One region of the Pseudomonas sp. PvP027 genome, then DNA from elsewhere that is predicted to be linked to it. Evidence: predicted binding sites of a transcription regulator. Region 1 holds the regulator's gene; each other region holds the start of a gene.
The links. Region 1 encodes sigma-54, which starts transcription at its own class of promoters, with help from an activator protein. Its sites were predicted from a motif close to ANTGGCATNNANNTTGCTNT; they were not measured.
Positions count from the first base shown of each region.

Region 2: flgB (flagellar basal body rod protein FlgB) is a predicted target of sigma-54. The motif match lies at 3,436-3,455, and genes of this name have one in related genera.
Region 3: JOE33_RS04825 (circularly permuted type 2 ATP-grasp protein) is a predicted target of sigma-54. The motif match lies at 2,240-2,259, and genes of this name have one in related genera.

Region 1 covers NZ_JAFIBK010000001.1:4,361,509-4,367,010, forward strand. Annotated here, with positions in the region: gene rapZ (RNase adapter RapZ) at 1-377, opposite strand, end outside; gene ptsN (PTS IIA-like nitrogen regulatory protein PtsN) at 380-844, opposite strand; gene raiA (ribosome-associated translation inhibitor RaiA) at 856-1,164, opposite strand; gene JOE33_RS18860 (RNA polymerase factor sigma-54) at 1,240-2,733, opposite strand; gene lptB (LPS export ABC transporter ATP-binding protein) at 2,916-3,641, opposite strand; gene lptA (lipopolysaccharide transport periplasmic protein LptA) at 3,642-4,190, opposite strand; gene lptC (LPS export ABC transporter periplasmic protein LptC) at 4,177-4,749, opposite strand; gene JOE33_RS18880 (HAD family hydrolase) at 4,758-5,297, opposite strand; gene JOE33_RS18885 (KpsF/GutQ family sugar-phosphate isomerase) at 5,297-5,502, opposite strand, start outside.
Region 2 covers NZ_JAFIBK010000001.1:5,115,818-5,121,319, reverse strand. Annotated here, with positions in the region: gene JOE33_RS22305 (hypothetical protein) at 230-412, shown strand; gene flgE (flagellar hook protein FlgE) at 472-1,809, opposite strand; gene flgD (flagellar hook assembly protein FlgD) at 1,835-2,524, opposite strand; gene flgC (flagellar basal body rod protein FlgC) at 2,540-2,980, opposite strand; gene flgB (flagellar basal body rod protein FlgB) at 2,984-3,391, opposite strand; gene JOE33_RS22280 (hypothetical protein) at 3,685-4,455, shown strand; gene JOE33_RS22275 (hypothetical protein) at 4,483-5,262, shown strand; gene JOE33_RS22270 (nuclear transport factor 2 family protein) at 5,309-5,502, opposite strand, start outside.
Region 3 covers NZ_JAFIBK010000001.1:1,245,944-1,251,445, reverse strand. Annotated here, with positions in the region: gene JOE33_RS04840 (LTA synthase family protein) at 1-816, shown strand, start outside; gene JOE33_RS04835 (hypothetical protein) at 1,007-1,243, shown strand; gene JOE33_RS04830 (ribonuclease E inhibitor RraB) at 1,490-1,831, shown strand; gene JOE33_RS04825 (circularly permuted type 2 ATP-grasp protein) at 2,293-3,702, shown strand; gene JOE33_RS04820 (alpha-E domain-containing protein) at 3,715-4,674, shown strand; gene JOE33_RS04815 (transglutaminase family protein) at 4,671-5,501, shown strand.

The sequences.
Region 1 (5,502 bases):
GTAGTCTCGTCGCGTATCGCCTCGGCCAGCGAGCGATCTGCCGTGCTCAAGGGGTGGCGACGTCGGGTTTCCGAGAAGCGTTTGAGCAGGGTGGCTTCGTCGGCATCCAGATACAGCACGTCGCACTGGATATTGCGTGAGCGCACTTCATCGAGCATCTGCGGAAAACGGGTCAGATGGCTTGGCAGGTTGCGGGCATCTATCGAAACCGCCAGCAAGGGTTCGGCGAGTTCGGTGTTGATCAGTGCGCGTTCGGCCAGTTCCGGCAGCAGACCGGCAGGAAGGTTGTCGACACAATAGAAGCCGTTGTCTTCCAGTACATCCAGCGCGGTGCTTTTGCCCGAACCGGAGCGGCCGCTGACGATGATCATGCGCATTGTCAAGGACCTTTTTGTGCGTCCAGCACCACGTTATACAGCGCTTCATCGCTTGCCGCGTTGCGCAGGCTCTTGCGCACGTCGGCCTTGTCGAGCATTCCGGCAATCTGGCTAAGCAGCTCCAGGTGATCGTCGGTCGCCTTCTGCGGGACCAGCAAGACAAACAGCAAGTCTACGGGCGCGCCGTCGATGGCGTCAAAATCTACCGGGGCATCAAGGTGAATCACGGCACTGACAGGCTCGCCACAGGAGGCCAGGCGGCAGTGAGGAATGGCGATGCCGTTGCCGAAACCGGTCGATCCCAGTTTTTCACGGGCAATCAGGCTTTCGAACACAGTGCCCGATTCCATTCCCGGCACTTCGCGGCCGATCAGGTTGGCAATCTGTTCAAGTACACGTTTCTTGCTGCCGCCCGGCATGTTCACGAGTGAACGGCCGGGGGTCAGGATATTTTCAAATCGGATCATTTAAATGGGCGTTAGCGAGCGGCCGCACCTTTGAGGATGCTTTGCTGCTTTTCCTTATGCTTGAGCAATTGTCTGTCTAGCTTGTCAGTGAGCAGGTCGATGGCAGCGTACATGTCATCATGTTCAGCATTGGCAACGACCTCTCCACCATGGATGTGCAACGTGGCTTCGATCTTCTGCTTGAGCTTTTCGACCGTCATCGTGACCTGCACGTTGGTAATCTTGTCAAAATGCCCCTCGAGCTTCTTGAGCTTGAGCTCAACGTATTCACGAAGGGGTTTGGTCACTTCCAGTTGGTGTCCACTGATGTTGACTTGCATACAGCTTTCTCCTTTGCCAGTGCATAAAGAGGCAGGCATGGCGCCTGCCACTGGAACGCTGTGGCTCGGCCTGCATCACATCAGTCGCTTACGCTCACTGGAAGGGGCGATCCCGAGAGACTCACGGTACTTGGCGACTGTGCGACGGGCTACTTGAATGCCTTGTGCCTCCAGTAAACCAGCGATCTTGCTATCACTCAACGGCTTTTTCTGATTTTCCGCCGCAACCAGTTTTTTGATGATTGCACGGATTGCCGTGGACGAGCATTCACCGCCCTCGGAGGTGCTCACATGGCTTGAGAAGAAGTATTTCAGCTCGTAAATGCCGCGTGGGGTGTGCATGAATTTCTGGGTGGTTACGCGCGAGATGGTCGACTCGTGCATGCCCACTGCCTCGGCAATGTCGTGCAGGACGAGCGGCTTCATGGCCTCGTCGCCGTACTCGAGAAAACCGCGCTGATGTTCGACGATTTGCGTGGCGACCTTCATCAGTGTTTCGTTGCGGCTTTGCAGGCTCTTGATGAACCAGCGCGCTTCCTGCAACTGATTGCGCATGAAGGTGTTGTCCGCGCTGGTGTCGGCGCGCCGCACGAAGCCCGCGTATTGCGGGTTGACGCGCAGGCGCGGTACTGATTCCTGATTGAGCTCGACCAGCCAGCGTTCGTTGTCCTTGCGCACGATCACGTCCGGAATGACGTATTCGGCTTCGGTGGATTCGATCTGCGAGCCTGGACGCGGGTTGAGGCTCTGGACCAGTTCGATGACCTGGCGCAGCTCGTCTTCCTTGAGCTTCATGCGTCGCATCAGCTGGCCGTAGTCGCGGCTTCCAAGCAGATCGATGTAGTCGCTGACCAGACGTTGTGCTTCTGTCAGCCAAGGCGTCTTCGCTGGCAGCTGGCGCAGTTGCAGCAGCAGGCATTCGCTCAGGTTGCGTGCGCCGATGCCGGCAGGTTCAAACTGCTGGATGCGGTGCAGTACGGCTTCGATCTCGTCGAGTTCGATGTCCAGTTCGGGGTCGAACGACTCGAGAATCTCCTCAAGCGTCTCGTCGAGGTAGCCCTGGTTGTTGATGCAGTCGATCAGCGTGACCGCCACCAGGCGGTCCTTGTCGGACATCGGCGCAACATTCAGTTGCCACAGCAGGTGACTTTGCAGGCTTTCGCCGGCAGAAGTGCGTGTGGTGAAGTCCCACTCGTCGTCATCATTGCTTGGCAGGCTGCTGGCGCTGGTCTGGTAGATGTCTTCCCATGCGGTATCGACGGGCAGCTCGTTGGGAATGCGTTCGTTCCATTCGCCTTCTTCAAGGTTGTCCACGGTAGGCGCGGATTCCTGATAGGTCGGTTCCTGAACGTCGGGGTTGGGCTTTTGTTCGATGTTGTCGGCAAGCGGGTCGGAGTTGTCGAAGTCGTCGCCTTCTTCCTGCCGCTCAAGCATAGGGTTTGACTCCAGCGCTTCCTGGATCTCCTGCTGGAGATCCAGAGTTGAAAGCTGAAGTAAGCGGATTGCCTGTTGCAGCTGCGGTGTCATCGTCAGCTGCTGGCCCATTCTCAAGACTAGCGATGGTTTCATGGCAGGGGCTAAACACCTTATTCGCCGGCGCGCATGCGCCATCTACTACAGGCGCCGTGGCGCCAACTTAAGCAAATTATATGCCTGAAACCTGTGCGTTTGCCTAGAGTGATATGACAAATAAAATGTTGTCAATACACTGCGTAGGCATCAATCGGCTGCGAAGCGCAAAGGGCAGTCGATTAAAGGCGGAACTCGTGGCCGAGATAGACTTCTTTCACCAACTGGTTCGCCAGAATGGTCTCTGAGTCGCCTTCCGCAATCAGCTGCCCATCGTTGACGATGTAGGCCGTCTCGCAGATATCCAGCGTTTCCCGGACGTTGTGGTCGGTGATCAGTACACCGATACCCTTGGCCTTGAGGTGGTGAATGATCTGCTTGATGTCACCTACCGAAATAGGGTCGACACCTGCGAACGGTTCATCCAGCAGGATGAATTTCGGCGCGGTGGCCAGGGCGCGAGCGATTTCCACGCGGCGACGTTCACCACCCGACAGGCTCATGCCCAGGTTGTCGCGGATGTGGGTGATGTGGAACTCCTGCAGGAGGCTTTCCAGCTCCTTGCGGCGTGCGCCGGCATCGAGCTCCTTGCGGGTCTCGAGAATCGCCATGATGTTGTCGGATACCGACAGCTTGCGGAAGATCGAGGCTTCCTGAGGCAGGTAGCCGATACCCGCACGGGCGCGACCGTGCATGGGTTGGTGGCTGACATCCAGATCGTCAATCAGCACGCGACCCTGATCGGCCTGGACCAGGCCGACGATCATGTAGAAGCAGGTGGTTTTGCCGGCGCCGTTCGGGCCCAGCAGGCCGACGATCTGGCCGCTGTCGATGGAGATGCTCACATCGCGCACGACCTGCCGGCTTTTGTAGCTTTTAGCCAGATGCTGGGCTTTGAGCGTCGCCATTTACTGGGCCTTCTGAGGTTGATCGGTTTTCTTTTTCGGCTGGATGACCATGTCGATACGCGGACGTGGTGTGGTCACCTTGGCACCGCCATTGGCACGACCGGCGCTGACGACCTGTCTGACCGTGTCGTAGACGATTTTCTCGCCTTCCGAGGTGTTGCCGTCATTGATGACCTTGGCCTTGTCGATCAGGACGATACGGTCCTGTCCGGCGTAATACTGGATGGTGACGGCATAGGCCTGCACGATCGGTTTGTCCACGGCAGGCTTCTGCTCGTAGTAGGCCAGATTGCCGACGGAGGTAAATACATCGACTTCGCCCTGGGCATTACGAGTAATCGTCACGGTGTTGCCCGTGATTTTCATCGAACCCTGAGTGATGATGACATTGCCCTTGTAAGTCGCCACGCCTTTCTTGTCATCGAGCTGAGCATCGTCAGACTGGATGTGGATAGGCTGATCTCGGTCGGTTGGCAGGGACCAGGCGCTCGCGCTTCCCAGTGCTGCGCCCAGGCCGAGCAATAAAGGAAGAGTTTTAACGAGCCTCATACTGTCCTCTTACGTTGGACAGCAGGTCCATCCTGCTGTCTTTCAAATACGCTTTCATTCCCTTGGCCGTGGTCACACCGCCCGCGCCGTCGATTCTAACGTCTTGGTCGGTCTGCGCATATTGCTTCTGAGGGAATACGGTCATGCGACTACTGGTGATAATAGTCGTACGTTGTTTTTCATCGGTACGTTCGACGCGAACCGAATCGATCAGCTCGACCTGGTCGCCGCCGGACGAAACCTCGCCTTTCTTGCTCTGCACGTGCCAGGGAAACTCGCCGCCGCGGTACATATGCAGGTCGGGCGTGGTCAACAGGGTCACGTCAGTGGCTTTCACATGCTCAACCTTGTCGGAGGTCATGTCGTACTGAAGTTTGCCGTCGGGCAGGTACTGAACGCTGTGGGCGTTGATTGCATAGTAGTCGATGACAGTGTCGTCGACCGTCGAGACCGGTTGATCCATAAAGCTTTCCGGGCTGATGTTCCAGTAGCCGACCGCTGCCAGCAGCAGCGCCAGTACCCCGAGAAGCAGGAACTTGCGAATTTTTTTAGTGAACATAATGGCTTCTATAAATAGGCGGAGTGAGCCGCTTCAAGGTTGCCTTGCGCACTCAGAATCAGTTCGCAGAATTCGCGCGCCGCGCCTTCGCCGCCTCGCGCCCTGGTTATCCCGTGTGCATGCTCGCGTACAAAACCGGCCGCATTGGCCACTGCCATGCCCAGGCCGACGCGTCTGATGACGGGCAAGTCTGGCAGATCATCACCCAGATAAGCGACCTGTTCGTAACTCAGATTGAGTTCTGCAAGCAACTTGTCCAGCACCACCAGCTTGTCTTCACGTCCCTGGAACAGGTGTTCAATGCCCAGGCTTTTCGCCCGGCGCTCGACTATCGCGGTCTTGCGGCCACTGATGATCGCCGTGGTGACGCCCGAAGCTATCAGCATTTTTATGCCTTGGCCGTCGAGGGTATTGAATGTCTTGATCTCGCTGCCATCTTCCATGAAGTAAAGGCGGCCATCGGTCAGCACGCCATCGACGTCGAAGACTGCCAGCTTGATGGCCTTGCCGCGTTGCATGAGATCCTGGTTCATTATTTCGTTTTCCATTACATGACGCCTGCGCGCAGGAGATCCTGCAGGTTGAATGCGCCAACCGGGCGGTCGTTCTGGTCTACGACAACAAGCGCACTGATTTTGTTGTCCTCCATGATTTTCAGCGCCTCGGCGGCGAGCATCTCGGCATTGGCGGTCTTGCCATGCAGCGTCATGACCTCGTCGATGATGGTCTGACGAATATCGACAGGGCGGTCCA
Region 2 (5,502 bases), 750 kb from region 1:
AGCAATTTTTGAACCAACTTATCAGGCTCGATACAAATGCTTGATTAGCCAGCAAAAACAGGCACCGGTCGCCTGCCTCTCGGCAAAGTGCCAGCCAATAGCGGCGGCGGACTGCCGCCCACCTCACGCCAAACCTCGCGCAACGCCAAAAAAACTTCGCAGGTACGCGCAGACAGCCTGATCGACAGTGATAATCTGACCGACATCACAGCTCTCATCGGGAACCGCCATGTCTTTTCGCGTGTGCATTGTCGGCATCGCGGCAGCCAGCCTCGCCCTGCTCGCCCAGGCCGCTCCCGCGCATTACTACAAATGGCAGGGCGACAGTCGGATCGTTTGTGCCCAGACCAGTCCCGGCCCGGGCTGGAAACGCTTGAAAGGTCACTTCATCAAGGCCGACTGCTCGATTTGATCACTCACAAAAAAGCCCCTGTTTCAGGGGCTTTTTTACCATTTGACCAGCGACGCTTATTACGTCATCTGAATAGTGGTCTGCATGATGGTGCTCTGCGTAGAGATGGTCTTGGCGTTAGCCTGATAGTTGCTTTGCGCCTTGATCAGGTTGACCAGCTCAAGCGTCAGATCGACGTTGGATTCTTCCAGCGCCTGACCGGTGACATAACCCAGAGTCCCCGACTGCGGAGCGCCAGTGCCCGGGATGCCCGAAGAGAAGGTTTCGCGCCAGTTGGTCCCGCCAGCAGGCGCAAGGCCTTGCACGTTGGCAAAGGACGTCAGGGAAACCTGGCCGATGACCTTGGACTGACCATTGGTGTAAGACGCGAACAGTTTACCGGAGGCATCTACGCTCATGTCCTTGATCTGACCTGCCGCGTAGCCATTCTGCGCCTGCGCCGAACGGCCTGTTGCCGAAGCGGTCTGCGTCGAAGCCGTCATGTCCAGCTGGATACCCGAAGCAACACCCGCAGCGCCGTTGGGACCCCAGGTGGCCGAATTACCCGTACCGGTCTGAATAGCCGGTACCCAGTTGGTCACCTTGAAAGTGCCGTCGGCGTTGACCGCCACGTTAGCGCTTGGCGAAGGTGAAGTCGGCGTGGTGCCGGTATTGATGATCAGCGACCCAGAAGAGTCGAACGTCAGATTGTTTGCATCAGGCACCGTGCTGGCCGGATTACTGATATTACGCCCGTCAATCAGCGAGTACATGGTCCAGCTATTCGTACCATTCTTGGCAAAATAGCTTTCCATCCTGTGCTCGTTGCCTTGTGAGTCAAAGACGGTGGTGCTGTAAGTATCGTTGTAGGTTTTGGAATTGGTGGCATCAAACGGAGTGACCGTCGGAATGGCCGATGTCGAGTTGAGGTTGGCAGTGTTGGTAATCATGCTGGTCGGACTTGCCAGCTGGTTGGAGCTGTCCACTCGCAGATCACCGGAAGAGCCGACCATGACCGTGCCGTTTGCATCAACGTTATAACCCTGAAGGTTCATGCCCGAACTGTTGACGACGTAGCCGTCCTTGTCAGTATGGAAGGCGCCTGCACGGGTATACAACGAATCACCCTTGTTGCTGAGCATGAAGAAACCATTGCCATTGATGGCCAGGTCAAGTGAATTGCCTGTGCCGGTGGTCAGGCTGCCTTGGGAAAACTGCTGAGAAACAGCGGCCGTGGTAACACCGCTGCCGACACTTGTGCCGCCCGACGTGCCGCGAATCGATTGTGCGTACTGGTCAGCGAATTCGATGCGCGAACTTTTGAATCCAGTGGTCGCCACGTTGGCAATGTTGTTGCCGGTAACGTCGAGACTTTTGTTTGCAGCATAGAGCCCACTAAGGCCGATATTGAAAGACATGTTTCACTCCTGCGCCGTAGCGGCTCTACAATCCGATGGTTTGAACTTTGGACAGGGCAACACTGCCGCTGGCCAGGTTAAGCATTGTTTCCGCGCCATTGACACCCAGCGTGACGCTGTTGACCGTGGCGGGCAGGTAAGTCGCAAACTGGGTGTTCTTGCCGTCAACCGCGCCTTCCGCCTTGAAGCTGTAAGTACCCGAGGGCAGCGCAGTGCCGCTTGAATCGGTACCGTCCCAGGCGAAGTTGGTCGTGCCGGCGGCCTGGGCTCCCAGATCGACACTGTCAACCAGGTTCGATTGTGCGTCGTATACCTTGACCGTTGTCGCCGAGGTTGCAGCCGGAACCACGATCGAACCGGTCAGACCCTTGGTCGTGTCGACCGAGGTGCTGCCCGAATCAATGATCACTGAACGACCCACCAGCGATGAAGCCTGCAAGGCCTGGGACGACTTGTAACTGGTTGCAATCGTGTCAACGGTCGACGTCAGGTTCTGCATGCTTTCGAGGCTGCTGAACTGCGCCAGTTGCGCCACGAACTGGGTGTTGTCCTGTGGGTCCAGAGGATTCTGATTCTTCATCTGCGTCACGAGCAGTTGCAGAAACGAATCCTTGCCCAGCGTGCCGGTAGAATTCGTCGCCGTAGGCGTCGGGTTCTGCAGCGAATTCAGAAACGTCGATGAGACGCTGGTTGCTGAGGTGTTATCAACGGCCATAACTTTCGCCTTCTATCACTGACCGAGGGTCAGAACCTTCTGCATCATGGATTTAGCGGTGTTCATGATTTCCGCGTTGGTCTGGAAAGACCGGCTGGCAGAAATCATGTCGGCCATTTCTTCCACGACATTGACGTTGGGGTAATAGACATACCCGTCCTTGTCAGCGGAAGGATGATTGGGCTCGTAACGTGCTTCGAGGTTCGAGCTGTCTTCGATGATGCCGTTGACCTGAACGCCCTGCCCGGCTTCGCCCTGATCCTGAAACAAAGAACCACCGGTCGACTGCTGACCCTGCATCACGGTGGCGAACACCGGGTGACGGGCACGATAGGTCTGGTCCATGCTCGAAGACACGGTCTCGGCGTTGGCGATGTTGCTGGCCGTGGTGTTCAGACGCGTGGTCTGGGCACTCATGGCGCTACCGGCAATGTTGAACACATTGGCTAGTGACATGAATTATTCTCCGCGAAGGGCTGCAACCAGCCCCTTGAACTTGCTATTGAGCAGTGTAAAGCTGGCCTGGAAGCCCATGGCGTTCTCGGTGTAGCTGGCCTGCTCGACCTGGGAATCAACGGTGTTCTGGTCCAGCGAAGGCTGCGACGGAGTGCGATACATCAGCGTTCCGTCGTCATTGCCCATGCCCTCGGCTTCGATATGGCGGCTGTTGGTCTTGTTCAGCGCGAAGTGACCGTTCTGGGCCTTGTCGGTTTCGGCAGCCAGCACCGAAGAAAACTCCAGATCGCGAGCCTTGAAGTTCGGGGTGTCGGCGTTGGAAATGTTGTTGGCCAACACCTCTGCCCGCTGAGCCCGGAAGTTGAGGGCCTTTTCATGTATGCCTAGCGCTTTATCGAAGCTGATGCTCATTTCGGGAAACCTTTGCCGGTTGACCTGATTCTGTTGTTACTGACAAAGCAATCGGCGTGCCATGTTGTAAAAGCCAATGTTTGCAGGGTCTGCAGGCGGCGGCGAGGCGGCAATGCCAGAAAAGCGGCAAGGCATTTCCGCTGTGGAGGGGCAAAGCGGCAAGGGGAGTGCCGTTTTTTTGCCAGTATGGGGGTGTAGCTTGGGTGAATCGTCTTGTATTTGCGCTACAGGATCGTGGTAATGACCGATACACTCAGGCGCACAAGGAATAGGGATTAGAAAGGAGCTTCATCTTGGTCGACTCAATAGGCAAGAACAGTAACCCGAGCATTAACACTGCAAAAGCCGTGGTCTCCCCCACCACCTCACCACTCACCCGCGATCCCTCTGCCACCTCAAACGAAAAACTGGATTCAGGCAAACTTTCTTCTCTTTCTGTGCAACTCAGCGAAAGCGCGACGCGTGCGGCGTCAAGAGATGCGAGCCTTGACCGTAACGCCTTGAGTGAAAAAAACAGCCAGTTGACAGAGCAACTGGTAGGAAGCAGTTACGACGCCAATAAAGCCAGTCACGATGCCGAAGTCCCCCAAAGCAAAGATTCTGATCGCCTGGAACGCGCAAAAAACGCGACTGAATTCGTTACTGGCAGTGGAAAGAACCCGTTTTCCGGCATGTCCCGAGACCAGCTTTCACTCATCGCCTATGACGAAAGCGGCGACTTTACAGTCAACGAAAAAAAGTCAGCCTGGCTGGAGTCCTATCGCCAAGAGAGGGTATGGCGCCAGCAAGTTGTAGCCGAAGGAAGCGCTGAATACAGTAAGACCGGCAAGCTGACTGACTTTTACACATCGGTTCTCGATCACTATAAAGGGCTGCCAGCCATCGAGCAGTCGCAATACCCTTCCAGCTATGGAACCAAACTTCAGGACTGGATTGATCAAGACTTCAACTACAAAACGCACGCCACTGAAGGTAATGCTTATGATAAAAGCCTTCTGAACAAAATCCTCGATCCTGACAGCGCGATATTTTCAGGCGAAGGCGCTGCCGACACTGAATCTTGAACGTCTACTATTAAAGGGAGTTTTATTTTGGTCACCTCCGTCAATACGAACGGCAGCACTGGCGCTACGGCACGCACCCACTCACTTTCATCTACCACTTCAAACTCCCCCCGCCCCCCTTCTGCCACCTCAAACAAAACGCAGGACTCAGGCAAGCTTTCTTCTCTTTCTGTGCAACTCAGCGAACGCGCGACGCGTGCGGCGTCAAGAGATGCGAGCCTTGATCATGATGCACTAGGGGCGAAAGCAGCTGAGCAGCTTGACCAGATCATTGGCCGACGCTACGACGTCAACAAGGCTAAAAATGATGCCGAGATGCCTGACACGACTGATCCCGAACTGCTGACACGCGCGAAGAAAGCAACTCAATTCGTAAACGGCGGTAGAGAGAATCCTTTCGCAGGCATGTCTAGAGATCAACTGTCACTGATCGCCTACGACGAAAGCGGAACATTTACCGTAAACGAGAAGAAAGCTGCGTGGGTTGAGGACTTCAATCAGGAATCCTTGTGGCGCCAGCAGTTTGCGGCCAAGGCGATGGCGGAATATAACAGCACTGGGAAACTCAACAACGCGTTCGGTGAATCTCTGGAGCATTTCAAAGGATTGCCTGCCATCGAAAAAGCGCAGTACCCGGAGAATTATGAATCCAAAATACAGGGCTGGATTGATCAAGACTTCAATTACCTGACCAATACGGCTGAAGGCAAAAGTGACGCTCAAGATTTCATCGGCAAGCTTCTGACCCGTAATGAAAGCTTATTTGGCGACAGCGCATCAGCCGCCGACTCACCATCCACCGAATGAAAGTCCGGGAGGTTTTCGATAATCACCGCCCGGACAACGCTTTCAATCAGAGACCCAGCTCGCTCAAACCCGGGTGATCATCCGGTCGGCGTCCCAATGGCCAATGGTATTTGCGCTCGGACTCGGCGATCGGCAAATCGTTGATGCAGGCAAAGCGCCGTTGCATGAGGCCGTTTGCGGCGAACTCCCAGTTCTCATTGCCGTACGAGCGGAACCAGTTGCCGGAGTCGTCGTGCCATT
Region 3 (5,502 bases), 3.1 Mb from region 1:
GGCATGACCAACTTCGTCGGTCGTGAAGACTTCGTCAATCCGGTGTTCTCCGATCCGACCTGGGGCGTTTCCGACCAGGACATGTTCGACCGTGGCGCGCAGGAGCTCAAGGCCCGTCAGGACGGCAAGCCGTTCTATGCCTTGCTGCAAACCCTGTCCAACCACACGCCGTATGCGCTGCCAGATCCTTTGCCGGTCGAGCGTGTGACCGGGCACGGCTCGCTGGACGAGCATTTGACCGCCATGCGTTATGCCGACTGGGCGCTGGGCCAGTTCTTCGAGAAGGCCAAAAAAGAGCCTTACTTCAAGAACACGCTGTTCGTGGTGCTGGGCGACCATGGTTTCGGTAACGACAAGCAGCTGACTGAAATGGACCTGGGCCGTTTCAACGTGCCTCTGCTGCTGATCGGCCCTGGTGTGCAGGAGAAGTTCGGCCAGCGCAGCAGCATCGTGGGTACGCAGGTGGACGTAGTGCCGACCATCATGGGGCGTCTGGGTGGTCTGAACCGCAACCAGTGCTGGGGCCGCGATCTGCTGAACCTGCCTGAGGGTGACAAGGGCTTCGGTGTGATCAAGCCGTCGGGCAGTGAGCAGGTGGTCGCTATCATCAGCGGCAACCGTATCCTGATCGAACCGACCGAGATGCCTGCCAAGCTGTTGACCTACACCCTCGGCGCCAAGCCGCATGCCGAAGAAGTGCCTGATGCGCCCGACACGCAGGAGCTCAAGCGCAAGCTGGAAAGCTTCCTGCAGACGGCTACCAAGAGCCTTCTGGACAACACGGCCGGTGTAGAGGCCAGCAAGAACCGCAACTGATGACGACTGACTCGTCCGGCTGACCGGCGAGCCGGATCAGTCAAGCGACAAGGGCCCTCGGCATTGACTGCGAGGGTCTTTTTTTTGCCCGGCATGGCTGGTTCTTCGGCGTAATTGGTTGAACGAATACGCGGGCCAAAAGGTCCAGATCACATAAGCCAGAGTGCCTGGCTTCGTACGGGAGGCATTGATGAAACAGTGGGCCATTTTGTATCTGGACAAGGATGGTGTGCAGCAACGCCGCGAGGCTGGTTTTGATGAGCGTCCCAGCGAGGAGGAGGCCGCGCGCTTCCTGCGCAAGGACCTTTACCCGGTCACCGACGAGCTGAATCTGAATGATCTTGATGGGCGCACTGAGGAGCCTACCGTGAAGACGCTCAAGGACCATAACAGTGTGCGGATCATTTCCATTACAGAAGTCGCCTGATCTGCGCTGATCAAAAACCTTTTCGTGGCAACCACTTGGCATCCGGCCCACGATGGGGCTACTCTGCAGATGAGGCTGTTCAGGCAGCCTCTGACATCTCGATACCGACCGGTGCCAAGCCTGGTCCGGTCAGCTACATGCTTGATTCCCCGCGTCGGATTATCTGTCGTGAGGTGGCCTCCGAGGACTCGGCGGTCGCTCTGGAAGAGTTGAAACTCTATCTATCGTTGCATAGGAGGACGTTTCATGAGCACAGCCTATCAAGAGGACATCAGCAGTAACGTACTGCGCCGCATGAAGGAAGGCGGTTTTGATTTCGCGCGAATCTATCCCATCGAGTTCTACGCCATCTTCCCGGATGAGGAACGGGCACGGCAGGCCGCAGAGCAATTTCGCGGCGAATCCCTCAACACTCAGGTAAACGTACGTGATGACGGCAATTGGCACCTGCAATTGAGCAAAGTCATGTACGCGACTTATGACGGCATTGGTGACTTCGAGCAGGACTTCCAGACGGTCATTTCACCTATGGACGGCGAAGTCGAGGGATGGGGCGTTACTCAGGAGATCAGAAGACTGCACGCTTGATGGCTGCGGATTGTCAGGCAATACACTACCGGCTGATTCGGGATACGTTCCGGATCGGCCGGTTCTGTTTTCGCTGACCGTTCCTGAACGGTGGTCAAAAAAAAGCCACTCAAACGAGTGGCGCAAAGGGAAGTCTGTTTAAAATCCGCAAGCGTTTTTGGCATGCTGGACAAAATATCGATTTGGGCAAAAGCGGCGTTTGGTGCCCTGTTTGCTCGGTTGCTGTGGAGTGTGGCGAACTAATGTCGTTGGCGGAAATCAACTCTGACTATGCTGATCATAGATTTCACGGTTGAATGACGCTTCCGAATGAGGCGCGAAAGAATTGGCTTGGGCGTTTAGTGCACAGGAATGGTGCGTAGAGCGTCGAGTGTTTACCTAACCTTTTGAAATCAAAGCGTTTATGCCGGTGGCACGGGCTTTGCGATGGTCTTGGTGTCCATGGTGACAAGGAGTACGGCATGATCCGCACCTTTTATGACGAGATGTACGATGCGGGCGGCGTAGTCCGTCCGCACTATCGGGAGTTTGCCCGCTGGCTGGGCGATACGCCTCCCGAGCTTTTGGCTCAACGCAGGCGCGAAGCCGATCTGCTGTTTCACCGTGCCGGGATCACGTTCACGCTGTATGGTGATGAGCAGGGCACCGAGCGGCTTATCCCTTTCGACACCATCCCGCGCAGCATCCCGGCCAGCGAATGGCGGGTTGTCGAGCGCGGCTGCATTCAGCGCGTCAAGGCGCTGAACATGTTTCTGGCGGATCTGTATCACGACCAGCGAATCATCAAGGCCGGGATCATTCCCGCCGAACAGGTGCTGGCCAACGAGCAGTATCAGCTGGCAATGCAGGGCCTGAATCTGCACCGCGATCTGTACTCGCACATTTCCGGCGTCGATCTGGTGCGCGACGGTGACGGCACCTATTACGTGCTGGAAGACAATCTGCGCACCCCGAGCGGCGTGAGCTACATGCTCGAAGACCGCAAGATGATGATGCGCCTGTTCCCGGAGCTGTTCTCCGCGCAGCGCATTGCACCGATCGACCACTACCCGAACCTGCTGCTCGACACGCTCAAGAGTTCCAGCCATCTGGACAACCCGAGTGTCGTGGTGCTGACGCCTGGTCGCTTCAACAGCGCCTTTTTCGAGCATGCGTTTCTGGCTCGCGAGATGGGCGTCGAGCTGGTGGAAGGTGCCGACCTGTTTGTTCGCGATGACCGCGTGTTCATGCGCACCACTGACGGCCCGAAAGCCGTTGACGTGATCTACCGTCGTCTCGATGACGCGTTTCTGGATCCGCTGGCCTTCAACCCCGATTCGATGCTGGGCGTCCCTGGGCTGCTGGCGGCCTATCGATCCGGCAACGTGGTCCTTGCCAATGCCATCGGTACCGGTGTCGCGGATGACAAGTCGGTTTACCCCTACGTCACCGACATGATTCGCTTCTATCTGGATGAAGAGCCGATTCTCAAGAATGTGCCGACCTGGCAGTGCCGCAAGCCGGAAGAACTGTCGCATGTGCTGGCCAACCTCGGCGACCTTGTCGTCAAGGAAACCCAGGGCTCCGGTGGCTACGGCATGCTGGTCGGTCCCGCCGCGACCGCCGCCGAGATCGAAGCCTTCCGGGCGCGCCTCAAGGCCAAGCCGCACGCGTACATCGCCCAACCCACCTTGTGCCTGTCGACCTGTCCGACCTTTGTCGAGAACGGCATAGCCCCGCGACATATCGATTTGCGCCCGTTTGTTCTGTCCGGTCGTGAAACCCGCGTTGTGCCTGGCGGGCTTACCCGAGTGGCCTTGCGTGAAGGCTCACTGGTGGTCAATTCGTCGCAGGGTGGCGGAACCAAAGACACCTGGGTGGTCGAGGATTAAGGATGCCTGCCAATGTTAAGTAGAACTGCCTCTGATCTTTTCTGGATGTCGCGTTACCTGGAGCGAGCGGAGAACCTCGCCCGAATGCTGGACGTGAGCTATTCGCTGTCGCTGATGCCGCAGGACGGGCGGGGCGACGGGCTGGATGAAATAGCCATGCCGTTGCTGATCACCGGAACGCTGGAAACCTATATCGAGCGTCATGGCGAACTGCATGCCGAACGCATGCTGCATTTCTTTGCTCTGGACGCCACCAACCCGGCCAGTATCTACAGCTGCCTGGGCGCAGCAAGGGTCAGTGCACATGCGGTGCGCGGGCGCATTACCGCGGACATGTGGGAGAACATCAACTCCACCTGGCTGGAGATTCGCGGTATCGCCCAGCAGGGGCTGACCCGCTACGGCATGAGCCGCTTTTGCGAGTGGGTCAAGGAGCGTTCGCACCTGTTCCGTGGCGCCACCTACGGCACCATCATGCGTAACGACGCGTTCCGCTTCATCCGTCTGGGCACTTTCATCGAGCGCGCCGACAACACCATGCGCATGCTCGATGCCCGCTATGAAATGCTTGAATTGCGCGGGCCACAGGCCAATGCTGCGGCAGACAACTCGGCGGCCGGTTATTACCAGTGGAGCGCCTTGCTGCGCGCACTGTCCTCGTTCGAGGCTTACACTGAGGTCTATCGGGATGCGCCAGGCGCGCGTCAGGTTGCCGAGCTGTTGCTGCTGCGTGCCGACATTCCGCGCTCGCTACGCGCGTGTCTGGAAGAGATGGACGTCATTCTGGCCAGCCTGCCCGGCGTCAATGGTCGACCCGCACAGCGCATGGCCGCCGAGATGGACGCGAGATTGCGCTACACCAGCATCGACGAGATTCTGGATGAAGGCCTGCACGAGTGGTTGAACGAATTCATTCCGATGCTGGCCCAACTGGGTGATGCCATTCACACTTCGTACCTGGAGGCTGCATGAGACTTTCGATAAGCCATGAGACCACCTATCACTACGATGACCAAGTGCGTTCGAGTATCCAGTATCTGCGCCTGACGCCTCACGACAGTGAGCGTCAGCAAGTGCTCAGCTGGCAGCTGACGTTGCCACGTCCGGTGCGTGCGCAGATCGACCCCTTTGGCAATATCCTGCATGTCCTGAGCCTGGAAGAGCCGCACGAAGCCATCATCATCGGCGCGCGCGGGCAGGTGGAAATCGACGAAACCCGCGAGGCCGAGCACGAAAGCCAGTCGGCATTGCCGTTTTTGCGCGTGACGCGACTGACCGAGCCTGACGAAGCGATTCGCAGTTTTGCGGCCATGGAGTGCCGCAAGCGGGCTGACCGCACGGGGTTGATCGACCTGATGCAGGCGCTCAATCAGCACATGACCTACACCCAGGGCGCGACCGAAGTGGACACCAGTGCCGCGCAGGCCTTCGCCGGACGCTCGGGCGTGTGTCAGGACCATACCCACGCGTTTCTCGCCTGTGCCCGCAGCCTTGGTGTGCCGGCTCGTTATGTCTCCGGTTATCTGTGCAGCGAAGACAGCGAACACCTGTCCAGTCACGCCTGGGCCGAGGCCTGGATAGACGACGCCTGGTACAGTTTTGATGTGACCAATCAGTTGGCCATCCCCGAGCGTCATTTGAAACTGGCGGTAGGGCTGGACTATCTGGACGCCTGCCCGGTGCGCGGCATGCGCCGCGGCGGCGGATCCGAGCAGATGCATGCCAAGGTTGTGGTATCGCCCATGACCGGCACGCCGAAAGTGAAAACCCGCGTGCAGGTCCAGACGCAGCATCAGTAAA